DNA from 3 places in the Paenibacillus sp. S33 genome. Region 2 is predicted to be linked to each of the others. Evidence: riboswitches for the same ligand, from Rfam matches in the RefSeq annotation. Region 2 holds a riboswitch; each other region holds the start of a gene.

What was found. A riboswitch is a leader RNA that binds a small molecule or an ion and turns the genes downstream of it on or off. The one in region 2 is predicted to bind cobalamin.
Region 1: another riboswitch for cobalamin. It lies ahead of ACWGXJ_RS07070 (ABC transporter substrate-binding protein); the one in region 2 lies ahead of metE (5-methyltetrahydropteroyltriglutamate--homocysteine S-methyltransferase).
Region 3: another riboswitch for cobalamin. It lies ahead of ACWGXJ_RS24395 (ABC transporter substrate-binding protein); the one in region 2 lies ahead of metE (5-methyltetrahydropteroyltriglutamate--homocysteine S-methyltransferase).

The regions. Positions count from the first base shown of each region.
Region 1 is NZ_JBSIEZ010000001.1:1,509,515-1,512,794, forward strand. It holds gene ACWGXJ_RS07065 (histidine phosphatase family protein) at 1-674, shown strand, start outside; cobalamin riboswitch at 797-990, shown strand; gene ACWGXJ_RS07070 (ABC transporter substrate-binding protein) at 1,199-2,206, shown strand; gene ACWGXJ_RS07075 (FecCD family ABC transporter permease) at 2,203-3,249, shown strand; gene ACWGXJ_RS07080 (ABC transporter ATP-binding protein) at 3,246-3,280, shown strand, end outside.
Region 2 is NZ_JBSIEZ010000001.1:5,166,266-5,169,545, forward strand. It holds gene ACWGXJ_RS23470 (anaerobic ribonucleoside triphosphate reductase) at 1-780, shown strand, start outside; gene nrdG (anaerobic ribonucleoside-triphosphate reductase activating protein) at 777-1,274, shown strand; cobalamin riboswitch at 1,459-1,654, shown strand; gene metE (5-methyltetrahydropteroyltriglutamate--homocysteine S-methyltransferase) at 1,816-3,280, shown strand, end outside.
Region 3 is NZ_JBSIEZ010000001.1:5,374,851-5,378,130, reverse strand. It holds gene ACWGXJ_RS24400 (nucleobase:cation symporter-2 family protein) at 1-292, shown strand, start outside; cobalamin riboswitch at 1,046-1,249, shown strand; gene ACWGXJ_RS24395 (ABC transporter substrate-binding protein) at 1,467-3,047, shown strand; gene nikB (nickel ABC transporter permease) at 3,063-3,280, shown strand, end outside.

The sequences.
Region 1 (3,280 bases), 3.7 Mb from region 2:
ATACTAAAGAAGATCTGCATTGGGACATGGAACTCGTGTTAGTTCGTCACGGCACAACCTTATGGAATAAGGAACGTCGATATCTGGGACACTCCGACTTAGGTTTGCTACCGGGAGCAGAACAGGAATTAAAGCCTTTGCAAGAAGAATTGCAGGGGCAGTCCTTTGCTCGAATCTACTGCAGCGATTTAATGCGATGTCGCCAGACCTTGCAGATCATTGTGCCGGAATCAGAATTGACGTCTGGAGGTTCCCTATCTATTATGTCTCCTATGATGGAACCACGTCTGCGAGAGCTTCATTTTGGCGAGTGGGATGGAAAAACGTATGACATGCTCAAGGATGTGTCGTTGTATCGCGCTTGGATTGATGAGCCACAACGGATAACCCCTCCTGGAGGAGAGTCTTGGACAGATTTTGTGAATCGTTTGCGGAAATTTCTTGACTCTCTGTATGAATGGCGTGTTGCTATGGAAGTTCGACCCATGGATTTGACTGCTGGGCCGCTCTCTGTTTTGGTCGTTACGCATGGTGGCGTAATTCGTCAGTTAGCTTGTATGCTGATACCGGGCCATGATTTTTGGAGTCTGAATCCGAAGCCGGGAGAAGCATTTAGGATTCAATTGAGGCTGGCAGGACCGTACAATTACATAGCCGAAATGCTCCCTCATTAGGTTAGACACCAGTGGATAAAGAGGCTGTTTGGGTTGTAAGCCGCCTCATTTTAACCTATAATCATCAAGTAAAAGAACGGCTTGACTACCACTACATCAAATATCCAGCAGACGAGGTCGGCGCAGTGTGATGAAACTATGGTTTCCCTTGCCTGCGCTGTTAAAAGGGAAGTCGGTGTAAGTCCGGCGCGGTCCCGCCACTGTAAATGGAAACATGCCCGTTAGTCCTGCTTTATGTGCTACTAAGCATATGAAGAAATTTCAGGACATGCATCTTACCATAAGTCAGGATACCTGCCCGTCCGCCTGTCACCATAATCCTTCGAGGAAAGGATGACGTGTTCGCAGTGACTGTCCGTGCGGAAAGAAGCTGCCGCCTGCGCACGATCTGCGCTAACGTGACCCCTGTGTCCTGATATAAGGATGCGGGGTTTTTTTGATAGGAAAAGAAGGCTGGATTTAGAAGATATCTGATGATGCTCAAGTAACGCTCTTAACGATTTTTTTATGAAGGGGTGCAAATCATGGTAGGAAAAAAAATAAAGGTTTGGACAACAGGTCTATTGGTTCTGATATTGGCAGTTGTGCTGAGTGCATGTGGCGCTAATGGAAAAAATGCTGAAAATAAAGAGAATCAGACTTCTGCACAGCAGCCAGGAAAGACCGTAACCGCACAAGAGCCTCCGGGCAAAACAGTTTACCCACTCACAGTTAAGGATGCAACAGGACAGGAATTTACATTCAAAAAAGCGCCGGATAAAATCGTTTCCGTCTCCCCGGCAGAAACCGAGGCGCTGTTCGCCATCGGGCTGGATAAGGAAATAGTTGGCGTCTCCGACTACTCTGATTACCCGGAAGCAGCTACGAAAAAGCCTAAAGTAGGCGGTATTATGAAACCGAACGAAGAGGCGATCATTGCTGCTAACCCGGAAGTCGTTTTTGCAGGGATATCACTTAGTGAACAGGCTACGACCAAGCTGCGCGACATGGGAATTATGATTTTTAAAACGGAACCGAAGACAGTTGAAGATGTCATAGCTAACATCGAATTGTATGGGAAAATCACCGATCATCAGAAAGAAGCGAGAGCGGTGACTGACAAGATGAGAGCAGATGTAGCGGAAGTGAAAGAAGGAGTTAAAAATATCGGTAAAGGGCAGAAGCTGCGGGTATACGTCGAGTTTTCACCAGGCTGGACAGTTGGTAAAGGCGAGTTTATGGACGAGCTGATTACGTTGGCGGGCGGCGAAAATGTAGGTGCCACGCAGAAGGGGTGGTACCAAATTAGTGAAGAAAATATTATTGCTGCGAACCCTGACGTGATTTTGTACAGCAAAAGTGTCAAGGACGACAAAACTGGTCAAACGCTCGGCGAAATCATTAAAGCTCGCAGTGGATGGGATCAAATATCGGCTGTTCGCCACAACCGGGTGTTTGCCGTGGATGATAATTTGATCAGTCGTCCGGGTCCACGCGTAACGGAAGGTCTCAAGGAAGTGGCCAAGGGCGTGTATCCTGAAATTTTCAAATGAACCGTAAACTGATCGGCTTTGGAGGGACAGGTCTTGTTTTGCTGTTGCTGACGCTGCTGCTCTGTCTTGGCATCGGCTCGGCCAAGCTTCCGGTCAGCCAGATCACGGGCATTCTGGTTAACCACCTTCCGTGGTTAGGCGATACGTTTATACCGGATTGGAATACATCCTCAGAGCAGATTATTTTGAAGGTCAGATTGCCACGAGTGTTACTGGGAATGTTGGTAGGAGCAGCGCTGGCGCTGGCGGGAGCCGGATTTCAGGGTGTGCTGCGTAATCCTTTGGCTGATCCGTATACACTGGGGGTATCCTCGGGGGCTTCGGTAGGAGCGGCAGTACTGATCTATTGGGGCCTTCAATTTTCATTTGTTGGCATATGGACGCTGCCGCTAGTGGCATTTACGACCGGAATGCTGACGCTGTGGATGGTGCTGACGTTGGCACGGGAAGGTGGGAAAATTCCGACACAAAGTCTCATTTTGTCGGGTGTGGTGATGCAATCCTTTCTGGGAGCAGTTGTTTCCTTTCTGACAGCCATGTCGAAGGAGACGGTCAATGAAATATTGTACTGGACGATGGGAAGTCTTAGTCTGCGCGGTTGGTCATATACAGGAATCCTTTTACCTTATGTGGTCATAGGACTGGTATTTCTATGGAACCGGGCACGTGTGCTGAATATTTTGGCTTTGGGTGAACGTCAGGCGGCTCACATGGGAGTTCATGTAGATGCGACGAAGCTATCTGTTTTGATCATTTCCACGCTGCTGACAGCTGCCGCTGTCTCGGTATGTGGAGTGATTGGCTTTGTGGGACTTGTTGTACCGCATATCATTCGTCTGGTGACAGGTCCTGATTACCGGTTGATTGTTCCATTATCTGCGCTCGGTGGAGCTATTTTTATGGCTTGGGCAGATACGGCGGCTCGCACGTTGTTAGCCCCCACGGAAATTCCTCTGGGCGTGATGACGGCCTTTGTTGGGGCACCGTTCTTCGCATATCTCCTGTACCGGAACAAGAAGCTGCGCAGGGGGGAACTGCTGTGACAGAACAAAGTGAATCACAGAAGGTGCAAGA
Region 2 (3,280 bases):
CGCTATCAAATCCAGACCAGCCAACCGGCCAAAGCCTCGGACTTTATGATGCGCGAAGGGGTATGGGAAGGTGGAGAACAACTGGCACCAGATGATAAGGTGGGAGGCGTACTAAAACACGGTACGCTTTCGATCGGGTTCATCGGGCTGGCTGAGTGCATGAAGGCACTATACGGGAAACACCACGGGGAGGATGATTTTGTATACCGCGAGGCACAGCGAATCATCACTTCCATGCGCGTGTATTGCGATCGAATGAGTGAATATCACAATTTAAATATTACATTGTTCGCTACGCCTGCCGAAGGTCTGTCGGGCAAGTTCACATTGCTGGATCAACGTGATTTCGGGATTATTCCTGAGGTAAATGATCGAGAATATTACACCAATTCTTTTCATATTCCCGTGTATTACACGCTCCCGGCTGCTCGTAAAATCAGCTTGGAAGCTCCGTTCCATAACCTATGCAACGCTGGTGCGATTTCATACATTGAGCTGGACGGTAATGCGCGGAATAACCCGGATGCGTTTCTTAAAATTGTTCAGTATGCGCTGCATCAGAACATCGGCTATTTCTCCATCAACCATCCGGTGGATCGTTGTACGGAATGTGGTTATGAAGGGATTATCGGGACAAGCTGCCCCCAATGTGGCACAGATGAGGAGCACACACACTTTCAGCGCTTACGTCGGGTAACCGGATATCTGACAGGAGATTATACCGTTCGCTTTAATGCCGCAAAACAGGCAGAAGTTCGAGACCGGGTGAAACATAAGTGAATTTGTGTGGCTACATTCCGGAATCTCTGAACGAAGGATACGGCCTGCGCACCGTTGTGTTCATTAGCGGTTGCCGTCATGCCTGTCCTGGATGCTTTAATCCAGAGTCATGGAGCTTCCGTGCAGGCGAGCCATTCACCCCCCAACGACAACAGGAGGTCATTCGTGACATCATGGAAAATCCGTTGTTGGATGGACTGACTCTCTGCGGGGGAGACCCGTTTTTCTCAGCAGCAGAATGCTCGCAATTTGTGCGTGACTTCCGCGAAGCCTGTCCCGACCGAACCGTGTGGGCTTACACTGGCTTTGTCTATGAAGATCTACTCACAGATCAGGAGCGACAGGAACTGGCGCTTTTGTGCGATGTGATTGTGGACGGTCGTTTTGTAGAACAGCAAAAGGACCTGACCCTTCCCTTCCGGGGCAGTCGCAACCAGCGTCTGGTAGATGTGAAAGCCAGTATTCAGGCAGGCTATACCGTTTCATTGACATAAGGCGATGCTTACCCAGCAAGCAAGATGCTATATCTAATCTAAGACAAGCCCCCATCATGGGTAAGGCTTGTCTTAGATTAGATATAGCTAACAGATTCCATTGGAGTTTCTATTGCGCATCCTGTAAGTTTCACTTATGATGGTGAACAAGTATACGAGTGCATAATTATTCGTCATACCTTAACCGCATAGCTTGGAGATAGGTGTCTGTTCTATTCAGATCAGGCTTAAAAGGGAAGCCGGTGCAAATCCGGCACGGTCCCGCCACTGTAAACGGGGAACTTTCAGCTGTTCATATATCCACTGGTCCACAGACCGGGAAGGAATGCTGAGCGTCATGATCCGTAAGTCAGGAGACCTGCCTATTTTAACAACATCGCAAGTACCTACGGAAGATAGGGAGGTGTTAAAAGCAGTCGCCGTATTTTTGATTTTTTAATCACGGAGGCATTCTTTCCCCTACTTATTTTTAACTTTGGGGGGAAGAATGCCTTTTTTGGTACGTAAAAATAAAACAGCTACCCGCTAGGAGGAAAAGTACATGTCCATTATTGAATGGCCTGAATTGTCCGGCTTAATTAGCAGTAATCTGGGATATCCGCGTATCGGCGAAAATCGGGAATGGAAGAAAGCACTGGAACGCTTCTGGAACGGCAGCATTAACGAAAGCGAACTGCAGACGGAAATGAAAAAATTACGGTTGGAGCATCTGAGCAAGCAGCGCGATAAGGGGATTGATCGCATTCCTGTCGGAGACTTCTCCTATTACGATCACATGCTGGATACATCTGTGATGTTCGGTCTAGTACCTGAACGGTTCAACTATCGTCCCGCAGGTCCGATTCCTCTGTCCGTGTACTTCGGGATCGCTCGCGGTCAGAAGGGAGCAACCGCCAGTGAAATGACCAAATGGATGAATACCAATTATCACTACATCGTTCCCGAATTGGCAAATGCAGTCCCGGTATTCACTGAAAATAAACCCTTACAGGCTTATCGTGAAGCAAAACAGGAACTAGGCATTGAGGGTAAACCGGTTCTCATCGGCCCTTATTCATTCGTTACCCTTTCCAAAGGCTATGATCGTAAGGAGCTTGCCTCTATTATAAGAACCTTCCTGCCTTTATACACCCGTGTCCTGTCTGAGCTAGCAGCAGAAGGTGTTCAGTGGGTACAAATCGATGAACCTGTCCTGACCACCTCATTCCCAGTAGAGGATCTGGACATTATTCAAGAAGTCTATGAAGCTTTGACCCAAGCTGCGCCCTCCTTAAATATAATGCTGCAAACCTACTTTGGCAGCCTAGATCATTATGAGCGTCTGTCCGCACTTCCGGTACAGGGGCTGGGTCTTGATTTTGTGTATGATGATGGCGAAAATCTTCAGCATATATTGCAGCATGGCTTTCCTAAAGGAAAAACGCTGGGCGCTGGTGTCATTGACGGACGCAATATATGGCGCAGCGACCTGAACGCTGTAGCTGCACTGCTGGGTCAGTTAGCAGAACAGACCACTGCCGAGCAGCTTATCGTACAGCCATCATGCAGTCTGCTGCATGTGCCAGTCAGCCTGGAGGCAGAGCACAAGCTGGACAAGGAGCTGGTGCAAGCGCTGGCCTTTGCTGATGAAAAGCTAGAGGAAATCGCCATCCTGACAGCTGCACTTGGCAAACACGATCCATCCGCACTCACCAAGCTTGGACAAAGTGCAGATGCGGTAGCCCGTTTCAACAGTTCAGCGGCACGCGTACAGACAACTGCCGATCTGGCCGACCTGTTGGCCAAAGAGCCTCTGTCACGCAGCGTTCCTTTCGCCGAGCGTCGTGAGATTCAGCAAAATAAGCTGAAGTTGCCTCCACTGCCTACGACGACCATTGGTAGCTTCCCGCAGACCGCCGAGATCCGCAAGGCCCGCCTGCACTATCGCAAAGGAGAATGGTCTGCCGAGCAATATCGAACGTTCATCCAACAGCAAATTAAGGAATGGATTGATATCCAAGAGGACA
Region 3 (3,280 bases), 210 kb from region 2:
GATGATCGTCATGTTCGGCTCGGTTGCTGCATCAGGCATGTCTATTTTGTCAGAAGTGGATCTGCGGAAGGAAAGCAATCTGCTGATCGCAGCATGCAGTATTGCCGTGGGCCTAGGCTCTGCCGTTCTGCCACAAATGTTCGACCAGCTGCCGAGCTTTGCCAAAATGCTGTTGCAAAATGGTATCGTTTCGGGTTCGATTACAGCGATTGTCTTGAACATTGTTTTGACGAGAAAACAAGGGGAATCGGTCAAAAGCGTGACGGTTTCGGAGGTTCCACAGAAGGTTTGATGATTAGGAATAAATAAAGATAGCCGGAGAGAGGACGTATGCCTCTTTTCCGGCTTTTTGGCATGGAGTTATCCAGATAGTAGATCCCCTTGCCGTCTGGGGACATATAGATAAAGCTGCGGGATGAAATGGGTAGCTCTAATTTGGTGCATTTTCCAGTTTATGCGCTAGAAGAACTTGCTAGAGTGGTAGGAAGGGGCATGGTATAATCTAAATTATGGATTTTGAATAGTGGTGGATGTTTTCGGACCACGGTGCAGCTTCCCGAAAGGGGGTGAAGCCGATGGTCAACCTTGTGTCGTGCTACGATGTGTTGCGTTGGATGGTTGCGTTACTAAGCCTGGTGTTTAGTATTCGTAAACTTTATCGCTGGCTACGTCGGAAATTTCGGAACAAGCGAAAACCCACCGCGTAATTAGGTTAGGCGCCTAACGGTGGGTTTCGTTTGCATTAACATTTAGTTGTGCAGCGCGCCGTGGTGGTGATCCACAGCCTTTCAAGTCCTAAGAGTCTTTGCCGTTGGCGCGGCGAAGGCTCTTTTTAGTATACGGACACGGTGGTTTACTCTATACCTAATTTTAACACTTCAATTGCGTGCACGCAATTGAAGGTTATGTCTTGTTTCTACCTTATCGTTCAAATTTGAATTATTGTGCAGCATTTATTGACAAGCCTGTGACAACAAAATAAGATCGTAATGGAAAGAAATAAAGGAAGAAAACAGGTGTGAGCCGGACGACTCTATGTACGGGGTTTTGTTGAGACCATGTGGATAGTTGTTGAGCGTGTTCACTTAAAAGGGAAGTTCGGTTAATTCCGACACGGGCCCGCCACTGTATACAGGCATCAGCAGGATACTGCTGGAGCTTTCAGAACAGCCACTGGAACTGTGAAGAACCGGGAAGGCCTGAAAGATACGCCTGGAGTCAGGAGACCTGCCTGTTTTGACATCACTGTCAGACCCACGGGATGCTGGGGAGGTGGTTAGGCGTGCTGCATACGGAATGTTTGAAACCGATCTGACCCCTTCTATGTTTTTGGAGTTGGCTTCGAGGTGTGTTTTGACATTTTATAATGAAAGCATTTCTGACTGCTGATCAAGTGGTCTGGAATGCTTTTTTCGCGTTTTGCGTTAGGTTTATATGATTTTACAAGATAGAGGGGGATTCATCGAATGATTAGCAATCGTAGCAGGCGCTCATGGTTGATATGTACAGGGGTGATGCTGTTACTGGCAGTTATGGCTCTTTCGGGATGTACTAGCAATAAGACGTCGAATAGCTCCGGCAAAGATGAGAACGCGTCAGTACAACAAACAGCGACAGGTAAAAAGCTGGTAATGGCGTATACATGGAAACCGTCAGGTGTTGACCCGCACGGAGATAATAGCTGGGATGTGATGCGATCCGGTGCAGGTGAGACACTGGTACGTTTGAATGAAAAGCTGGAGCCTGTGGCTTGGCTGGCAAAGGAGTGGAAGCAGGATAGTCCTACAGTTTGGACGTTCAGCTTGCAGGATAAAGTCACTTTTCATAATGGAAAGAGTATGGATGCAGCAAGTGTAAAAGAATCTTTGCTACGCTCTATCGAGAAAAGCCATCTGGCGAAGGATTTACTGAATGTGAAGTCCATTGATGTAAGCGGCCCGCTGGCCTTAAAGATCACGACAAACCGGCCGAATGCGGCGTTGGTGTCCAATCTAGCTGATCCATCGACGACTGTACTGGATGTGGCATCGATGAAAGATGAGCAGAGTTACCCAGCGATGACAGGCGCCTTTAAAATTAAAGCGTTCAACAAGGACCAATCCTTGGTCGTAGAGCGTTATGACGGATACTGGGGCGAGAAGGCCCGGTTGGCTGAGGCGACAATGAAGTTCATTACGGACGGGAATTCGCGCCTGATGGCGCTGCAATCCGGCGAGGTGGACGTAGCGACGGATATTCCGGTTGATAACGCAGAGGTACTGAAAAAGAACGACAAGCTACAAGTGCTGTCGGCTCCCTCCTTGCGCACCCATATGATCGTGTACAATATGGAATCCCCAGTATTCAAGGATGCGGCGAACCGTAAGGTGGTGGACAGCCTGATTCCACGCACATCGATTGTGAGCGCCGTCATGAGGGGCTTCGGTACGGAAGCAAGCAGTCCGTTCCCGAGCATTCTTCCCTTCGGTAAAGTTGAGCGTAAAGCGCTGGACGGAACGGCGGATCAGCTGTTAACGAAGGATGGCTGGCAGAAGGACGCCCAAGGGACATGGACTAAGCAAGGCAAGCCGTTCGAGGTTACGCTGCTGACTTTTCCTCAGCGTCCAGAGCTCTCTGTTATGGCTGAGGTCATCCAAAGCCAATTGCTGAAAGAGGGAATCCAGGTCAAGATTCGCAAGGTGGAAAATATCGACGAGGCGTTGACCAAAAACGATTGGGATTTTGCTATGTACAGTATGCTTACTGCTCATACAGGAGAGCCACAATATTTTATGGACATGTTTTATTCTTCGCAAAGCGAAGCCAATGTAAGCCGTTATAGTTCCAAACCGCTGGAGAGTATTCTTAACAGCTTGAAGCTGGCGAAGGATACAGCGCAGCGTAATGCTGTGACACTACAAGCGCTGGATATCATCAATACGGATTTGCCACAGTCCTTCATTGTGCATCCTGACAATGTGTTTGGTGTGAAAAAAGGGGTAGAGGGTTTTACACCCCATCCGATCGAGTATTACTACATTACAGCGCAATCCGATATTGCGGAATAACGAGCGGCGTATCCTATGATTCGTTTTATACTGGAACGTGTGGCGCAGCTGCTCATCATTGTATTCGTTGTATCCACGCTGACTTTTGTACTGATGCGGCTGGCTCCTGGAGACCCTGCTACCATTTTGCTCACCGCGCATAATGTCCCTGCCTCTGAGGAGGCGTTGACGACGCTACGGCAGGAACTAGGCTTAAACGAACCGTTTCATATTCAATATGTGAACTGGCTGCG